3 regions of the Acinetobacter tibetensis genome follow, and region 2 is predicted to be linked to each of the others. Evidence: predicted binding sites of a transcription regulator. Region 2 holds the regulator's gene; each other region holds the start of a gene.
The links. Region 2 encodes PhoB, which activates phosphate uptake and scavenging genes when phosphate is short. Its sites were predicted from a motif close to TGTCATNAANCTGTCATAA; they were not measured.

Region 1 (6,574 bases), 620 kb from region 2:
AGACTTTTCTATTCTGCATGAGATATTTTTTTCGTGTACCCATACAACCGATAGATCAATAGGTTTCTATTGAGATAAAAATAGAATCATAAAATTGTTAGACAATTCACCTGTAAAACTGTCCTTAACTGATACTTCCTTGACCTTATCTGCCCTTATCGCTTGTGGTGAAAACCGTAATATTAGAATTAAGAAAAAACAAACATAAAGATAGTTAGACCTTATGGGTCTGTAGGAGTCTCAGGATGAATGCTAAAGTAAATATTTCAAATCGTGCGGGTGCAAGTTTTCCTGTTCGTCGCATGGATTTTGAATTTGGTGAAGTGGCACGTTATTGGGCAGGCGGTGATGCGGGACTTACGCATTTTATGACGGCATTATCTGCCTTATTTCCTGAAGGTGAGCAGTTTTTTGTGGATAGTACTCGTGCGGTACGCAAAAATCCAAAACTCAGTGATCTTGATTTACAAAAGGAAATCAGTGCTTTTATTGGCCAAGAGGCTATGCATTCTAAAGAGCATTTGGCTTTTAATTCTTCTGCCCAAGCATATGGCTATGATGTTAGAACGATGGAAAATCAGACAGCAAAAGTCATTAAAACAGGCACAAAAGTCGTTGCTCAATTACTAAAGCCATTTGGTTTTAGCAAGGAAATGATTGATTTAACAGGAACGTGTGCGTTAGAGCATTTTACCGCAGTCATTGCTGCTGAATTATTACAAAATGAAGATGTTCAGGCCATTTTTAACAATAAAACCATGTATCAGTTATGGATGTGGCATGCAATTGAAGAAAATGAACATAAAGCAGTTGTGTTTGATGTTTATACAGCAATGTATGGGCGTGGTCTGAAAGCATATGCAATGCGTGCAACAGCCATGATTCTTGCTATGACACTCATTTTTATAACACAATCTTATTTTACCGCTCAATTAATGAAAACTGACGGGAAATTGACATTGAAAGACAGTAAGCGCATGTTGAAATTTATGTATGGCGGTAAAGGTTTTATCACTCGCCAAATTCCTGAGCTATTAGATTTCTTCCGCCCTAATTTTCATCCAAATGATAGCAATACAGATCAGTTATTGGCAGAATGGAAACTAAAATTGGGATTCTGATTCGAGTACTTATATTGTAAAGGGCAAACAAAATTGCCCTTTTTTTGTATTTGTGTTGTGAGTTGATGTTTTATAATATAAGCGACTGAATTAAAAAGTTGTTTCTACACATGATACGTTCAATGCATCCCTCTGATCTCGCGGCAGTGACCGCAATTGAACAACTGGTTCAAACCCATCCTTGGAAGGAACAACAATTTAAAGAATCGATAGATTCTTATCACAGTACCGTGATTGAACAGCAAGGGCAGGTGGTTGGTTTTTGTATCTTACAACCTGTTTTGGACGAAGCAAATTTATTATTGATGGCGATTCATCCTAATCAGCAGGGCAAGGGTTTGGGTTATCGGCTTTTAGATGAGTCAATTGCTTTACTGAAGAATCAACCCGTGCAAATTTTCTTGGAAGTACGGGAAAGCAATCAAGCTGCAATAGCTCTGTATGAGAAGTCAGGTTTCCATCAGATTGATTTGCGTAAAAATTATTATCCAAGCTCAAATGGTGGGCGTGAGCATGCCATTATTATGGTTAAAGCTTGTACGGACGATTTTTCTCAGTTATTCAAATCATGATTTAAATACTTATGCGATGGGGTGAATCGACTCCATCAAAATATCAAGCTTATTTAATGATTGAATTGTTCCAACCAGAGGGGAGTGTGGTCATTAATGAGTTTCCCAAAAGTTGAATCTCTTCTGCACTGAGTGAGCGATTAATACGACGCCATTGCCCATCGAGCAATAATTCTAGTGGCGTGTATTGCGACTTATAATTCATTTTATTGGAATGTGGCACCCAGTAACCTAAATAGACATAGTCCAATTGCTGTTGTTGTGCATATTCAATTTGTTTCATGATGGCAAAAGCCCCTAATGAGCGGCGATTTTCATCGGGGTCAAAAAAGGTATATACCGCAGACAGACCATCATCAAGTTGGTCACAGGTCGAAACGCAGAGCAACTGCTCATCTTTCCACAGTTCCAGAAAAAAACTTTCAGTGCAGGTATGAATCAGAAATTTTTCAAACTGGTCGTAGCTAGGGGGGAACATATCACCGTCGGCATGGCGTTCACGAATGTAGCGTTCATATAAAGCATAATGTACATCACCCGCATCTTTCGGTTGAGTAATTTTCACCGTCAGATCTTGATTGCGTTTCCAAGCTTTTTTTTGCTTGCTGTTCATTTGAAACTCTTGGACAGGAACGCGACAAGACAAGCATTGACGACATAAATGGCATTCGGGACGGTAAACAAAGTCTCCACTACGACGAAAACCAACGCGTGAAAGTTCAGACAAGGTCACGACATCAATCCGATGTGCAGGATCTAGAAAAACCATACGGGCAGATTTCTTTTCAAGATAACTGCATTCATGCGGTGGCGTAATATAGTACTGTAAATCATTTAACAGGGACTTCGGGTGATATGAATTCATAAAGATCCCTCTATTGTTTTCATTCGATTAATTGCGAAGATAACGCTATTCTTTTACTTGAAAATACACCCTCTTGATACTTTTTCCAATCGAGAGAGGGTTGTTTTATAATATCTTGTAACGAATTTAAATACGCTTGTCGAGAAATTGTACAAGCGCCAAGGCTAAGCAAATGATCATTCACCAATTGACAGTCAATCCAAGCTAACTGATTTTCTTGCCCAAGCAACATCAGGGTATAAAATGCCATTTTAGACACGTCAGTACGGATGCTGAACATCGATTCGCCAAAGCAGCCTTTGCCGATGCTCACACCATACAGCCCACCGACAAGCTGATCCTGTTCCCACACTTCCACACTATAGGCATAACCTGCTGAAAACATACCTAAATAACCTTGAATGATATCTTCGGAAATCCACGTGTCATTTGCATAACTGCGAGGCAGGGCACAGGAGCGAATGACTGATTCAAAAGCATGATTAATGGTGATTTTATAGTCATGCTTTTTCATATTCCGCAGCAGGGATTTACTCGGATGATATTGCTCAGGTCGAATAATGCAGCGCGGCTCGGGACACCACCAGCAAATAGGTTCACCTTCAGAAAACCATGGAAAAAGACCGTGGGTATAGGCTTCAAAGAGGGTAGAGGGGGAGAGATCTGCGCCAATGCAAATCAGTCCATGTCCTTCTGGATCTGAATCAATCGGATCGGGAAATAAGTATTCGGACGGTGCTAAAGTATGCTGCATGATTGAGTTCAGGGAGTTATTCTTTACGCTATCATACATAAAAAAACCGCCCTTTTCGGACGGTTTTAATAGATGCAAAAGATTATGAACCTAGCGCATCTAAATATTTTTCAGCATCAAGTGCAGCCATACAGCCTGAACCTGCTGAAGTGATTGCTTGGCGGTAAATGCTATCTGCAACGTCGCCTGCTGCGAATACACCTGCAACCGAGGTTGCAGTCGCATTGCCAGAGGTGCCACTTTGCACTTGAATGTAGCCATCACGTAAGTTGAGTTGACCTTCAAACATGCCTGTATTTGGTTTGTGACCAATCGCCACGAATAAACCTTGGACATCAATATCTTGTGTGCTTGCATCTACAGTTGATTTTAAGCGTACCGAAGTTACACCCGTGTTATCACCTAAGACTTCATCAACTTGGTTGTTCCAAAGAATGCTAATTTTGCCTTCTTTTTCTTTTTCAAATAAATGGTCCTGTAGGATTTTTTCTGAACGTAAGCTGTCACGACGATGCACAAGCGTCACGTGTGAAGCAATGTTAGACAGGTAGAGTGCTTCTTCGACTGCGGTATTACCACCACCGACCACCATGACTTTTTGGTTTTTATAGAAGAAACCATCACAAGTTGCACAAGCACTGACGCCTTGCCCCATGAATTTTGCTTCTGACTCTAAGCCTAAATACTGTGCAGTTGCACCCGTTGAGATAATCAGTGCATCACAAGTGAACTCTTCCATATCGCCTTTAAGAACAAATGGGCGAACACTCAGGTCAACTTCATTGATGTGGTCATACACGATTTCTGTGCCAAAACGTTCTGCATGGGCTTGCATACGTTCCATTAAAGCAGGACCCGTTAAACCTTCTGGGTCACCCGGCCAGTTATCCACTTCCGTTGTCGTGGTTAATTGACCACCCAATTGTAAGCCAGCAATCAGCATTGGTTTTAAATTGGCACGTGCAGCATAAACTGCAGCGCTGTAACCTGCAGGACCCGAACCTAAAATAATTAATCGTGAGTGACGAGCGCTCATTCGCGACATCCTTTTTTTCTTTCAAAATTTATGAAATTATACGTGAAAGTGTATAACAGTTGTGTGTGTTCAATGTGGGTAATATTGATCATGCAAATCGGTTTGAGCTATATAGAATAAAGTTAACAACAAGCCCTCATAATCTTGCATCTTTTTTACGTGAACAGGTGCATAATATCAGGTTTTATTAAGAAACAAATTCAGGTTGTTTTCCAAAAAAACATGAATGAAAAAATGCTTACAGGACAGAGTATGACTGCGGTGTCAGGTGCTTATGCACAGCGCTTAATGATGACATTATTTTTAGTCTCATTTGGGATTTATCTGTTCCTTGCAACAGTCACTTATACACCTTTTGATCCAGGTTGGATGCATATCTCCAGTGATACCCAACAGGTTTCCAATGCAAGTGGTGTCGCTGGAGCATGGATTTCAGATTTATTGTTTGGATTTTTAGGTTGGGCAAGTCTGCTCATCCCACTCTTCTTATTTATTGAAGCAATTCAGGTGTGGTGGCCGCGCAGTTTTCTGAACCGACCATTTCGTTATGCGGCCCAATTTTTTATTTTGTTGGCGACAGCAACCTTATTATTTTTATTTTGGGAAGTGCCTGCGGATACTTTAGCCAATGCCTCTGGTGGCATTATTGGCTATGAGTTGGGGCAAAGCCTGAGCCAACTTCTGACTATTTATGGCGCTGTGCTGTTCTTAATTGTGTTTTGGCTGGTGTTATTTACTTTGGCCTTTGGGGTAAAGTGGAACAAAACATGGGATACCTTGCGAGCTACGCCTGCGTATTTACAAGATTTATTTTATAAAAATGTACCAGAGAGTGAATCTGATTTTGACCGTACCACACCTCAAGTCAAAAAACAGGTGATTGCAGTCGCACCAAGTAAAGTCTCAAATCAAACCGAATTAGAGGATACCAATCTATCTAAAGCCCCTGTGGAACAACCATTTATTGCAGGTGTGGCGGCTGAGCGTTTGTTTGATGATATGGTACAGAAAGAGTCTCAATTGAATCAACCGAATGAGTTCGATTTAGACGACGATGAAGAGTTTGAAAAAACCATCGCCAAAGCGCATCAACTTGAACAAGACAGCCAGCGCACTATTGCCACAGGTGAAGTTTGGCGTGCCTTAAATACCAATAATGATCAACTACATAAACAAGATATTGAGGCATTATTAAAAGCCGCTGAAGATGAAACAGTTATTCCTAAGCATGATTTCAATTCTGTCGTAGAGCGTCAATATCCTGTTGATGTTCAACTTGAACCTTCTCCAAAACCAGTCAAAAATAATCTTGATTGGGATGATGATGAGATTTTTGATGAGCTACTTGCTGCGGTACCTAGTGGTAAGGTGGCTTCGGATGTACATAGCCCATTCCAACGTAGCGAAGTTCAAGCTATTCAGTCTACAACAATACCTGATCTCGCTGTAGTAGATGCTTCAATTTTGAGTATGCCTGCTGTAGCAGGGGTTGCAGAAGAGGCTGTTAAGGCACGCTTATTGAACGATGAATTAGATCGTTTTCTGGATGATTTTGATGCAAAAGAACAACATGCAGAGTCCACTGTGGTCGAGCAGCGTACAGCATCTTCTTATGCACAATCATCAGCCTTTGTTCAAACGCCAATACAGCACACTGCTGTAGAGGTGTCAGAGCGTTTTACTGAACAGAGCAAAGCTGAGTTGTCAAAAGAGGCCTTCATTGAAGCTTGGCAAGAAACTGCAGGTAAACCTCAAGAGGAAGATGAGTTTGATTTTGATGCACCATTGACGGATGCTTCAGGACGACCCATGTCTCGTGCTATGCAGGTCGCACAAAAACGTCGTGATTTGTCTACGCTACCTGGATTGGATTTGCTCGATCGTGTCGATCCGAATAAAAAAGTCAACTTCACTGCTGAACAATTGGAACGTCTTTCAGAATTACTAGAAATTAAATTGCAAGAGTTCAATGTTAAAGCCAAAGTAATGGAAGCTCAACCTGGACCTGTCGTGACGCGGTTCGAATTGGATTTAGCACCTGGGGTTAAAGCCTCTAAAGTCACCAATATTTCGAAGGACTTGGCACGTTCGATGTCGATGGCTTCGGTGCGTGTAGTAGAAGTAATTCCGGGTAAGCCTTACATTGGAATTGAAGTTCCAAATAGTGCACGTGAAATGGTGCGTCTTATCGAATTATTGGAAACACCGACTTATCGCGATCCAGCG
Region 2 (6,574 bases):
GTATTTTTTCCGATTTTGTTCTTTTTAATGGCCTTTGTAATTGGGTTGTCCGCAGGTTCAACTGTATTGATCGGACAGGCATGGGGTGCACAGAATATAGAAAAAGTGCGGGCGGTGGTTGGCTCGACCCTATTTATGACCCTAATTGGTGGAAGCATCATTGCCCTGCTGGGGGTATTGTTTGCCCGTCATGTGTTATTGGCGTTGGGTACGGATGAAGCCGTCATGCATTTGTCTTTGCCTTATGTGCAGTGGATGCTCGCAGGTAGCCCCTTATTATTTATCTATATTATTTATACCTCCATTTTACGCGGTGTGGGCGATAGCACGACCCCTTTAATCGCCTCGGGCATGACCATTTTAGTGGGCCTTTGTGTGACTCCTGTCTTGATTGCAGGCTATTGGGGCTTTCCTCGACTGGGAATTGTTGCACCTGCGATTGCATCGACCTTAGGTTTTATTTCTGTTCTGATTTTTTTATATTTTTATCTGGCTTATAAACAACACCCGCTCAGACTCGACGCGCAAATGCTGCGCCATATTCGTTTTGACCGCCAACTCAGTCAAATTATTTTACGCCTCGGCATTCCGACCGGGGTGCAAATGGTCACGACTTCGGTTGCTGGTTTGGTGATTGTGGGGTTGGTCAATCGTCATGGTGCTGATGCGACTGCTGCCTATGGGGCAGTGAATCAGGTTCTGAATTATATTCAGTTCCCTGCACTTTCGATTGCCATTGCAGCATCGATTTTTGCCGCGCAAGCGATTGGCGCTGGAAAGTCAGAATTACTCGCCAAAGTTACACGTACCGCACTTGGGATGAATATTGCGATTACAGGTTTATTGGTGGTTTTAGGTTATCTATTTTCGAAATATCTGATGGCGCTTTTTATCACAGATCATGCTGTAGTCGAGCTTGGTCAACAGCTTTTGTTTATTGTGTTATGGTCCATTTTATTCTTTGGTGCCAGCGCAATTTTCGCGTCGATTATGCGTGCCAGTGGTACCGTCACCGTTCCGATGATCATCAACATTGTTGCCATTATTGCTATTGAAGTCCCCTGCGCTTATTTATTTAGTGACTGGTGGGGACTGCAAGGTATATGGTATGCCTATGCACTTGCCTTTGTCTGCCTATGTGTGATGCAAGGTCTGTATTACCAATTTGTCTGGAAAAAGAAAACCATACAAACCTTAATTTAATGGCTGATTGGCTGAAAAAACGTGCTGATCCTCAGATCAACACGTATCACCTTTTATTTGAAACGTTTACTCAACGTCGTCGCCATAGCAGTCACCTTTTGGTAGCCTGTCGGCAAAATACGCTGTATCAAATCTAATGATTTTGCATCATTACCAATCAAAACACGACGCTTATCCTTTTGTACCGCAGCTAAAATTTGACGTGCAGCTTCTTCTGGTGGAATACGTAATAACTTGTTAAATGTGCGTGCCGATTTTTCTGGATTCATCCCCAAGCTGCGCAAGCTGTCATTCATACGCGCATCATTGGCAATATTGGTGCGAATACCACCTGGATGTACACACAGCGCGCTAACCCCACAGTTTTCAATATCCAGTTCCTGACGTAAGGATTCGGTAAAACCACGAACTGCAAACTTGGTGGCATTATAAGCCGATTGGGTGGGTTGAGCCGTTAAACCGAATAAGCTAGAAATGTTGATGATATGACCATCGCCTGTTTGCTTAATCAAAGGCAAAAACTCTTTGGTCCCGTACACCACACCCCAAAAATTAATCCCCACAATCCATTCTAGTTCATCATAACTCGCCCCTTCAACGGTCGAACCCAATGCCACCCCAGCATTGTTAAAAATCATATTGACTGAACCATGATTTTGTACTGTTTCTTCTGCCCAAGTACGTATGGCTTCACGATCCGACACATCCAGTTTTTTGGTGGTCACTCGTACATTGCTGTCTTTGAGTAATTCTACGGTTTTTGCCAAACCTTGCTCATTAATATCACTTAAAGAAAGGTGACAACCTTGTTGAGCTAAAAGTAATGCCAACTGTTGACCAATCCCTGAACCCGCACCTGTTACAGCGGCGACTTTATTGTTAAATGTTTTCATTTTCTTTCCTTATTGGTTCCTAAGGCGGTATGACAAAGCTACCCCCATTCTTTTATGCATGACGCGAAAGACTCTCTCAATATAAATTTGACAATAACCATTGTCAATAAATGTCTGATGAATCTCCTTTCGGCCAAATTCCGCGTTTAATTTAGGCATTTGCAGCAATTGTTGTTAAACTATAGGCGGTCTTTGCTACGTTTTATCTTTATGACTTATTCCAATACCAACGATGCAGGAAAAAATAACCAACCGTTAAAAAATAAAGAACGCCAGTTTAAAGGACTCTCTTTGACTGAGCGTCAACAGGCACGTCGTGAAAAACTCATCGAAGCGGGTATTGAAGTTTATGGCACCCATGGTTTTTTTGCCGTCACGGTCAAAGACATTTGCAATGAAGCCAAACTGACCGAACGCTATTTTTATGAATCCTTTAAAAAAAGTGATCAACTCTTCCAAACCATCTTTTTAAAACTGATTGATGAACTGCAACAGAATGTCATGCAAGCGATTATGCAAGCCTCGAACAGTCATGAAAAAATGGTCGATGCTGGCTTAACTGCCCTACTCACCACGCTCAAAGATAACCCGCGGATGGCACGTATTATTTATATCGATGCTATGCTGGTGCAAGAACTGCATAACCAAGCCACCATTCACGAAACCATGTTGCGTTTTGACCGTATGATTCATGCTTTTGTCATGTTGATGATGCCGAATATCCCGCATTCAGAACGTGAAATTTCATGGGTTTCTACAGGCTTAAATGGTTATGTTACCCAGATTGCGATTCGTTGGGTCATCAGTGGCTTTAAACAGTCTCTGGAAGATGTATTGGCATCATGTCGGGTGGTTTTCTTAGCCCTACTCGAATCATTTTCTGAGAAAAAAAATTAAATTACAGCGATTTAATTTTTACAAAAAATTGACTCTAATTTTATGACCGCCTCTACGCCTGTCTAAAATTGTTCATGAATTCGACTAAAAATTGTCACAAAACTTTGCGAAAATTGGGATTCTGCCCTATTCTGCAATGATACTGTCATAATTAATCTTTGTAATAAGCCTGTCATAAATAAAAAACGGCCTACCGTTATCATCAATAGGATATTGCGTTGTGAAAGATGACTACATACTAATCGTCGATGACGAACTTCCAATTCGAGAGATGATTCATACCTCTTTGGATATGGCAGGCTTTCAATGCTTACAGGCAGAAGATGCAAAACAGGCGCATCAAATGATTGTCGATCAACGCCCAGCGTTAATTCTGCTCGACTGGATGATGCCTGGTGGTGTCAGCGGTGTCGATCTCTGTCGTCGCCTTAAACGCGATGAAAACTTATCTGAAATTCCAGTCATTATGCTGACTGCACGCGGAGAAGAAGACCATAAAGTCCAAGGTCTCGATGCAGGTGCAGATGACTACATGACCAAACCTTTTTCGACGCGTGAATTGGTATCGCGCATTAAAGCAGTGCTGCGTCGCGCCAATGCTCTAAGCGGCGAAAAAACCATTGATGCCAATGGTTTATTGCTTGACCCAGTCAGCCAACGCGTCAGTTTTAGCAATAACATTCTAGAAATGGGGCCAACTGAATATCGTTTGCTGGCCTTCTTCATGACGCATCCTGAGCGTGCTTATACCCGTGCGCAATTGCTTGATCAGGTTTGGGGTGGCAATGTCTATATTGAAGATCGTACCATTGACGTCCATATTCGTCGTTTACGCAAAGTCTTAGAACCCTATGGTGCAGACCGTTTTGTTCAAACCGTGCGTGGAACGGGTTACCGCTTCTCCACTCGTGCTGATGTAGCTTTAGGTTAATTTTAGTTTTATGTATGAACCCTACCCTGTCCCCGAACTGGCGCGTGAGCATCAAAAATTCCGTTACAGCAGTTTATGGATATTTGCCAAACAAGATTTACGTTTACTGGCGTTTCTACTGCTCATTGCAAGCTTAATCGGGTTTGGCATCGGGTATTTTTGGGTTTGTATTTTTACCGCTTTTACCATTTTTTTCGGTTTCCAACTGCGTTCTTTGTACTTGGTCAATGAATGGATTTCCAACCGTCCTTATGATGTTCCGCCTAATTTAAATGGCATCTGGGGAGCATTATTATTTAATGTCTATCGTGCACAGCGCCAAGAACGTATTGTTCAGGCTGAAATGGTCGGCTTGATTGACCGTGCACAATCCTCTTTGGTGGCACTGGCGGAAGCGGTGGTGTTAATTGATGAGTCGCATCAAATTGAATGGTGGAATCCCGCGGCGGAAAAACTACTCGGTATTCAGTCACTAGATCGTGGTCGCAATATCATGACCATTCTACGCCAGCCGAGTTTTATTGAATATTTCAAACAAAGCGATCAAATCCCTGACGGGATTAAAATGAAATCCTCAGTGTTTGAAGATCATTACGTACAAATCAAAATGACTCGCTTTGGCGGTGAAAGCCGTCTTTTAGTGGCGTATGACGTGACTCGGATGCACAATCTGGAGCAAATGCGTAAAGATTTTGTCGATAATATTTCACATGAATTACGCACGCCTTTAACGGTACTCAGTGGTTATATTGAAACCTTTACCGACCAAGAAGATTTAAATCCACGCTGGAAGCGTGCGTTTGAGCAAATGCAGGCGCAGACCAAACGTATGAATGCCTTGGTCAATGACCTCTTGCTGTTATCCCGTTTGGAAAATAATAAGCAAATTGCCAAAAACCAGATTATTGAAATGCCAAGCCTGATGAATCAGTTATTCGATGATGCGCAGGCTTATAATGTGGATTATGGCCATACCCTGAATTTGGACATCGACAGTCATTGCGACCTCATTGGTTCAGATACCGAATTGGCCAGTGCGTTTAGCAATCTCATTACCAATGCGATTAAATACACCCCGAAAGGCGGTACCATTACCATGGGTTGGCATGATGATGGCGAACATGGTTATTTCACGGTTGAAGATACAGGTATTGGTATTGATCCAAAACATTTGCCACGCTTAACCGAACGCTTTTATCGTGTGGATAGCGCACGTAGTCGTCAAACAGGTGGAACGGGTTTAGGACTGGCAATTGTGAAACACGTACTGATGCAGCACAACGCACATTTAGAAATTGAATCCAAAGAGAATCAAGGCTCGACCTTTAAAGTGGTGTTCCCGAAAGAGCGCCTGTATCACATGAGCTAAAAATTGTTTTACTCAGAAATGATTATTATATGATTTAAAAAATAGGGATTGAGATGGTTGCATACGACAACCATCTCAAAGGCATCATTACAGGGTATGCCCCAATGCTTCGCCCATCACTACCGTCGAATTGGCTTTAAACTGCGCATCCCACTGCATTTTATTGTGTTCAAACAAGACAATCGCGGTTGAACCTAAGTAAAAACGCCCTAGCTCTGCGCCTTTTTCAAGGAAAAGATTGTGCTGGTTTAACTCTAAACGCCCAGTCGGTTTCACTTTGCCTGTCGCAACTGTTTCAATGCCTGCCACAATCATCGCACCGACTAACACCACGGCCATACGCCCCAACTCGGTATCAAACAAACACACCATACGCTCATTACGTGCAAACAAACCTGGAATATTTTCTGCCGTGGTTTGGTTCACAGAGAACAATTCACCCGGCACATATAAAGTTTCGGTGAGCGTACCTGCAAACGGCATATGTACACGGTGATAATCGCGCGGAGATAAATATACCGTTGCAAATTCACCCTGTTTAAATGGCTCTGCTAATTGAGGATCCGCAATCAGCTTTTCTACAGAGAAACTTTGCCCTTTGGCTTGGAACACTTCACCAGATTCAATATGGCCCAGTTGTGAAATTGCCCCATCGGCAGGTGACACAATGCTCGTCTCATCGGCATCAATCTCACGCACACCATCTTGCAAAGCACGGGTAAAGAACTCATTGAATGATTTGTATTTCAACGCATTTTTTTGCTCTGCAATCGACATATCAATGCCATATTGCGCTTTAAATGCAGAAATTGCCGTGTTTTTAATCAATGGATGTTCACTGGCAGCAATCTTCCCGACCACACGCGAGAGTTGATGTTGTGGCACAACGCGTTGCGCCTGAATAAAAAATTGTTTTGTTAAACGTGAGGTGAGGCTCAAGACGGTAACTCTCCAGTAACGATTGGACTATCGAGGCGATTGCCCCATTCACTCCACGCACCATCATAAGCTCGAATATTCCAACCCAATACACGACCCAAAATATAAGCCAAACCTGAACGATGATGTGACTGGCAGTACACCACGACAGGTTCTTGTAAATTGAAACCTTGTTGTTCTAAGCGTTGTTGTGTGCGTTCTAAAGCATGCAATTTTAAATGATTTTCACGGTTAAGTGCAGTACTCCATTCAAAATGGCGCGCATTTGGAATGTGACCACCGCGTCGCGCTGCTAATCTTAAACCCGTATATTCATCTTCAGTTCGACAATCCCAAAGCTGA
Region 3 (6,574 bases), 1.5 Mb from region 2:
TGCGGTTAACCTCTGTTCTGTTGCCGAAGGCTTTACCACGTTAAAAGCACATGGTGTAAATTTGGGTGAAGCACTGGATTGTATTAATGCATCCAGTGGTAAAAGTGGTGTGACTGAGACCGTCTTACCTCAACGCGTCTTAAACCGTAGCTTCCCTCTTACCTTTGCTTTACCGTTATTGGCAAAGGATACTGGAATAGCATTAGATTTAGTCCGTGACGCTAAACTTTCAGCACCTGTAATTGCATTGACACAAAGCCTGATACAAGCAGCAAGTGATCTTTCGCCTGCAGAAAGTGATTTTTCTAGTGCTGTAAAATTATATGAATCTTGGAGCAAAATTACGTTAGAGTGATTTTTCTATTTAAAATAAATAACTTATACTTATTTTTATTTCATATCGTAAAGTATTTTGGGTTCTCTGGAATGTCTATGAATTTTGAAATTTCACTAGACATTCCAGAGAACCAAATTTTTCATTCTGTCTTTATTTCTTCATTGAAATCCCATATTCAAAGAAAGTAATCTAACCCCTTGATCTTACAATAAGCATTTTATCATAGTGACGAATCTCACCATGAATGCATCCAAGCACCTAATTCGTCAATAAAATATATAGTTACCTTCAACTTCTAATTTATTAATATTACTCAGTTATAAAAATTTTAAATACAAAATTGACTAATTAACCCACTATATTTAAGTCATTTTTGAATTGGACTCGATTTACCAATGAGCATAATAACTTGAATTTCATTGTGACTTTACAGACCCTAAATGACTAAAGAATTTTAGCGCAATCAATTTACAAATAACGCAACATGCCGTAGAACGATTAGATACAATTGCAACAAAAAATTAGCCCTTTGTTATCAATTTAACTTTACAAAACTATTGATACATATAAATTTTATCTATCATGTTGAACAGAATTACGTTAGAGTAATTTATTGCCATTGAAGATGACAAATTAAACCCAATATTGTAATAAGTATTAAACATACACTGTTACAAACCATGAGGAAACTCTTATGAGTAAGTTGCTTATTGCTTGTCTTGCTGGTCTATCTACCCTTATTGGTGCAAATACTTTGGCTGCAACGCCAGAGCAAGAGTGTCAAAAACTCAAAAATGATCATGATGTGATCTATGCATCTAAAGGTTTCTGTTTTAAAGACCCTGAAGCAAAAGCAAAGTTTGGTAATGACAACTGCTATACCACCAAACCGAAATTTTCAGACAAAGAACAGCAACGTCTTGACGAAATCAAAGCTCGTCAGAAAGAATTAAATTGTAAATAACAACTAAATTACCTCCTTAAATGGAGACTGTTAAAGGAATAATTATGGCTTACGATGATCAAAATATTTTTGCAAGAATCCTACGTGGAGAGCTTCCTGCAATCAAAGTGTATGAAGATGATCAGGTTCTTGCTTTTATGGATATCATGCCGCAAGCTGAAGGACACACCCTAGTCATTCCTAAAACTCCAGCAGTAAACTTGCTCGATCTTCCAGCCGAAACTGCTGCTTACACCATTCAGGTCACACAAAAAATTGCACGTGCAATGGAACAAGCGCTTGGCGTAGATGGCATTATCTTAATGCAATTAAGTGGAGCTGCTGCTGGACAAACTGTTCCGCACATCCATTTCCACCTCATTCCGACCAATGTTCATCAGTTAGGCAAACATGCTGCACAAATGGGCGATCAAGAAAAGATTAAAGCTCAAGCTGAAAAAATTAAAGCTGCGTTAGAATCATAATTTGATTATCTAAGCAACAAATGGAGCCTTTCGGCTCCATTTTTTTATCTTAAGTAAAAAAGCAAAATAAAACTGAGCGTTATCCAATCACACCTCGTCATCAAACTGTCATTTATTTTTCACTTTGCTGTCACATAGTTTACAGATACTGCATAGCAAGTTGGTGAGCTATGTAACGAATTGTACAGAAGCGAGCTGAAAATAAGAGTTTGTAGGCCCTTGCCATAAAAATCGTGTTTTGGAGAAATCTCAATGAAAAAATTGCTACTTGCTGCAGCAGTCACAACTTTAAGCTTAAACGCAGCACAGGCAGCGCCAACATTGTACGGTAAACTGAATGTATCGATCGACAATGTTGATAACAAAAGTTTTGATGGTAAGAGTGATGTCACTGAAATCAACTCAAATGCTTCACGCATCGGCATCAAAGGCGAAGAAAAATTAACAGAAAAGTTATCTGCAATCTATTTAGCAGAATGGGCAATCGCAACTGATGGTTCTGGTTCTGATACAGACCTTAGTGCGCGTAACCGCTTCATCGGTTTAAAAACTGATGGTATCGGCGCGCTAAAAGTAGGTAAATTTGACTCTTACTTCAAAACTGCTGCTGGCAATAATCAAGATATCTTCAATGACCACACAATTTTAGATATCACCAACACCATGTATGGTGAAGAACGTTCAAACAACGTCGTTGGTTTTGAATCTGACCCTAAATTACTTGCTGGCTTATCATTCAATGTAATGTTCCAACAAGGTGAAAGTTCTTCTAGTGTAACAACTGGTTCAACAGGTAATAATGATAAACGTGACGGTTTTGGTGATGCTGTTTCAGCTTCAATCAACTATGAAAATAAAGATTTAGGTCTAGCACTAGCAGTTGCTGGTAACTCAGGTATCCAAGGCAAATACAATGCTTACAGCTTAAAAGATATTTACTCTGATGCTTACCGTGTGACAGGTTCTTATGATTTCAGCACTATTGGTCTTAAAGGTCTTGTACTAGGTGGCTTATGGCAACATGCTGAACCTAAAGATGACTTAACTGCTTATAACACTGGTAAAACAGATGCGACAACTGGTGCTGCAATTACTGCAAACTACAAAGGCTTAGAAGAAGACTCTTGGATTACAGCAGTTACTTACAAAATCGGCAACACACCTTTTGCTGTAAAAGGACAATACCAATCAGCAAAAACTGCACGTGATGGTCACGACGATCGTACGATTGACCAGTATGGTATTGGTTTAGACTACAAAATTAACAAACAAGCACGTTTCTACGGCATCGTAGCACAACAAAAACGCGATTGGTTAAGTGATGACGACAAACGCACTGTAATCGGAACAGGTATGGAATATAACTTCTAATCCTGATCGCTTTAAAAAACACGCTTCGGCGTGTTTTTTATATAGGGTTAAACCAATTTACCCAAGAACTCGTGCCTCGCGACTCAATTGAAACAGTATCAATCATGCGCTTTTTAAGCACATCAATTTGATTCACTTGCTGTGCTAAACGTGCTTTTATCGAATGAATACACTCTCGATCTCCAAACTCACAACGATCTAAAGTTGTGCCTCCACATGGCCCATTTGCTAAGCCTTTAGGACAAGTTTCAGGACAGATATATAAAGTATCTGCAAGGCGACACTGACCACAACTTTCACAGCCTACGACACCATGTTTGGACAAGTATTCAGACTTTATAAGTAATTTATTGGCAAAATGACCAGACCAAAGCTTAGGATTAAAAAATTTGCTTCCTACGTTCCGCGCAATCTTGGAGTCAAACATTGAGTCATGCATAAATTGCATACTTTTATACTTGAGCACCTGTTCCGTAGATGGTTTTTTTTGAAACACATCAGGCTTAGACTTAAGTTCATCCCCCGACTTCAATTGATGCAGTTCATTCCATATCCGCATGCACTGATCAAAACTAAAATCCTGAAAACGCTCAAGCGCCTGTTCTAATTTTTTTTGCTCTTCGGGCTTATGACAGGCGGATAAGTGCACTCCAGCAAATCCCCAAGAACGGCAAATTAAAATCTGCAAAGCACAACGTGCGTAAACATTCTGTTCTGCAATGGCAGCATCTACACTCTGCTCCCGTTTAAGCAACTGTAAAAGATGCGGAGTCAAAACAATGCCTGCAACTTTTTGCTTGACCATAAATTCTGCACGCGCTGCTGTTAATGGCATTACACAAGCAAACAAATCCACCTGTGAATGCTGATTTTCTAAATATTGCTTCGCTTCCTTTAATGCATCCAAATCAAAGCCTAACTGAGTGACAACATAGTCTGCCCCTGCCAGCACTTTTTTATCCAATTTATAATATTGGGCATCATGCTCAGCTTTTGCATATTTAAAGGGATTCAGCGCCACCCCAACTTTTATTTGAGGCGCAAGCTTTTTGGCCTGCATCACAGCATTCACGGATTCCAAATAACGTGTCCGTGGAAAATTTATATCCTGACCATTTTGATGATGCTTTAATTTATCACCTGTCAGTAACAATACATTCGAATATCCTTGTTCCTGTATCGCTTGAATAAATTCATTAAAATCTGCTATGTCTCGCCCTTTACCAGAAAAATGTAAAATTTTCGGGATCTCAGCCGCATAATTTTGAGCAATTACTAATGGCTCTGGATCATCATCACTACGCACACGATCAGCAATCGTCATGGTCACTGGATAGCCAGCTATGCACGATGGGACAGGTTGTGTGTGCTTGGTCGGCAAATATTCTAGAAAAATAGAAAAAGGCTGATTTTGCAAGGAATCAGTAAGTAAAGGCATCATATAAGGAAGATGTGTGACAAATGTCAAAAAAGGAAAGCAGCTTATTATAAAAGATGAAAATTCTCATTGGCAAAATAAATAATGAGCTTGTGCAAACTTAAAAAGCACAAGCCCATTTTTACAATTGTTTCCCGAACTGAAAAATTACCAACGAAATTTATTCCAGTTTTCAGGATTCGCCCAGTATTTAGAGTTAAACCAATCTGGGACATGTTTGTAGTTTAGAATATTGAATTGCCAGATTGCCAGATTATGACCCTGCGCTGACTTTTCAATGAGTTGGGTAAAACCAAGTGAACGCATTAATTTATGATCTTGCTCATTCGTGACCACAACCAACTTTTTCGCCATTAAATCACGCAACCTGACTAAAAATTGTGCTTTGGTCGTATCTGATAAACTGCTCATCTCTAGATTATCGAGTACAACAAAACCCAAATCATAACGTTGCGTAAAAGGCAGACTTAGAAACTCAGTTACGTTAAAATAAGTCCAACGAATTGATTGATTCTGGTCATATTGTTCTAAATTTTGACCAATACACAATGCAGTTTGAATAGGCTGTTCCTGAGATAAATCGTCTAGCATAGAAGTGATGACATTCTGTTCAGCCATAACTGCATCCTTATTATTTGAGTGAGCTTTTCATGGAACTACAAGGCATTTGTCATAAAATGCATGCAGGTCTCAAGGACCTTAGTGTAACTGATCAACAGACTCGCAAGGCAAATGTTGAATATAAATTTATTCTAGATCGTGCAGAAATTGAGCTTCCATTCAGTTTAGGTCAAGAAATTGAGTTGGAGTGGACTGGAAATATTTACTGTGTTTCTTGCGGCAGCAAAACACCGAAGTCTTATTCTCAAGGGCATTGTTTTAAATGTTTTAAAACCAAAGCATCTTGCGACATGTGCATTATGAAACCAGAAACCTGCCACTATCATCTAGGTACATGCCGTGAAGATAGTTTCGCGCATGAAGTCTGTTTTCAACCCCATATTGTATATTTGGCCAATTCTAGCGCTTTAAAAGTAGGAATCACTCGACTTGGACAAATGCCAACACGTTGGTTGGACCAAGGTGCTACTCAGGCTATTCCAATTATGAAAGTGGGTTCTCGTCGCTTATCTGGTCAACTCGAAATCATGTTTGGAACTCAAGTTGCTGATAAAACTGACTGGCGCAAACTTCTTAAAGGTGAAGCTGAACCTGTCAACTTACTTGAAGTACGTGAGCAATTGATTGAAGAATTTTCACCTAAAATTCAAACCATACGAGATGAATTTAGCCAGAATCTTGAATTCAATGAAACTGTTGAATTGCTTGAAAATGAACAGCCTCGTGAGTTTATTTATCCTGTCGAACACTATCCTGAAAAGATTAAGTCGCACAATTTGGATAAAACCCCAATCATTCGCGGCAAGCTGCAAGGGATTAAAGGACAATATTTACTGCTCGATACAGGTGTGATTAACATCCGTAAATATACGGGCTATGAGATTATTCTTCGCGCTGAATAATTTCATAATTTAATAGCCATAAAAAAACCAGCCTAGGCTGGTTTTTTTATTACCGTATTTTATTTAATCTTCGCTTGGCTTTTTAAATATTGAGTGTAGTCATCAAGCTCTTGCTGACCACGAAGTTGTTGATAAAGCTTCGCCAACTCAGTCAACTGCTCTGGTGCTAAAGCATTTGCAGCAGTCTTATTCACATTAGAAATTGCAACCACAACAAACTCATTTGGTAAAGAAGCAGTTGTTACTGACCACATACCAGCTTTAGGTGCAGGAACACTAAATGCCGCACGTTCAATCTGACGTTTTAAACCTTGTGAGCGGGTAAACACACCTGCATCTTCAAAACTTAATTGATTTTTAGCCAGAACCGTTGCAGCTGGTTGAGTTTTAAACTCATCCAATGCTTTTTGAATTTTTGCTTTAGCCGCAGCCGTAGCCTTCAACTCAATCAATTTTGCTTTCACGCGCGCGCTTGCT

Region 1: the regulator PhoB is predicted to act here: its motif matches at 4,472-4,490, upstream of M5E07_RS03340 (DNA translocase FtsK).
Region 3: the regulator PhoB is predicted to act here: its motif matches at 1,861-1,879, upstream of M5E07_RS07565 (porin).

What each region holds. Positions count from the first base shown of each region.
Region 1 covers NZ_CP098732.1:689,157-695,730, forward strand. The annotation lists gene M5E07_RS03315 (metal-dependent hydrolase) at 246-1,121, shown strand; gene rimI (ribosomal protein S18-alanine N-acetyltransferase) at 1,232-1,693, shown strand; gene M5E07_RS03325 (arginyltransferase) at 1,743-2,558, opposite strand; gene aat (leucyl/phenylalanyl-tRNA--protein transferase) at 2,578-3,312, opposite strand; gene trxB (thioredoxin-disulfide reductase) at 3,395-4,348, opposite strand; gene M5E07_RS03340 (DNA translocase FtsK) at 4,601-6,574, shown strand, end outside.
Region 2 covers NZ_CP098732.1:72,855-79,428, reverse strand. The annotation lists gene M5E07_RS00365 (MATE family efflux transporter) at 1-1,203, shown strand, start outside; gene M5E07_RS00360 (SDR family NAD(P)-dependent oxidoreductase) at 1,257-2,096, opposite strand; gene M5E07_RS00355 (TetR/AcrR family transcriptional regulator) at 2,307-2,993, shown strand; gene phoB (phosphate regulon transcriptional regulator PhoB) at 3,214-3,924, shown strand; gene phoR (phosphate regulon sensor histidine kinase PhoR) at 3,935-5,293, shown strand; gene asd (archaetidylserine decarboxylase) at 5,381-6,232, opposite strand; gene M5E07_RS00335 (sulfurtransferase) at 6,229-6,574, opposite strand, start outside.
Region 3 covers NZ_CP098732.1:1,553,109-1,559,682, reverse strand. The annotation lists gene M5E07_RS07580 (NAD(P)-dependent oxidoreductase) at 1-355, shown strand, start outside; gene M5E07_RS07575 (YARHG domain-containing protein) at 1,032-1,301, shown strand; gene M5E07_RS07570 (HIT family protein) at 1,346-1,765, shown strand; gene M5E07_RS07565 (porin) at 2,018-3,136, shown strand; gene M5E07_RS07560 (methylenetetrahydrofolate reductase C-terminal domain-containing protein) at 3,174-4,574, opposite strand; gene M5E07_RS07555 (DUF6231 family protein) at 4,722-5,192, opposite strand; gene M5E07_RS07550 (DUF2797 domain-containing protein) at 5,225-6,097, shown strand; gene M5E07_RS07545 (SurA N-terminal domain-containing protein) at 6,157-6,574, opposite strand, start outside.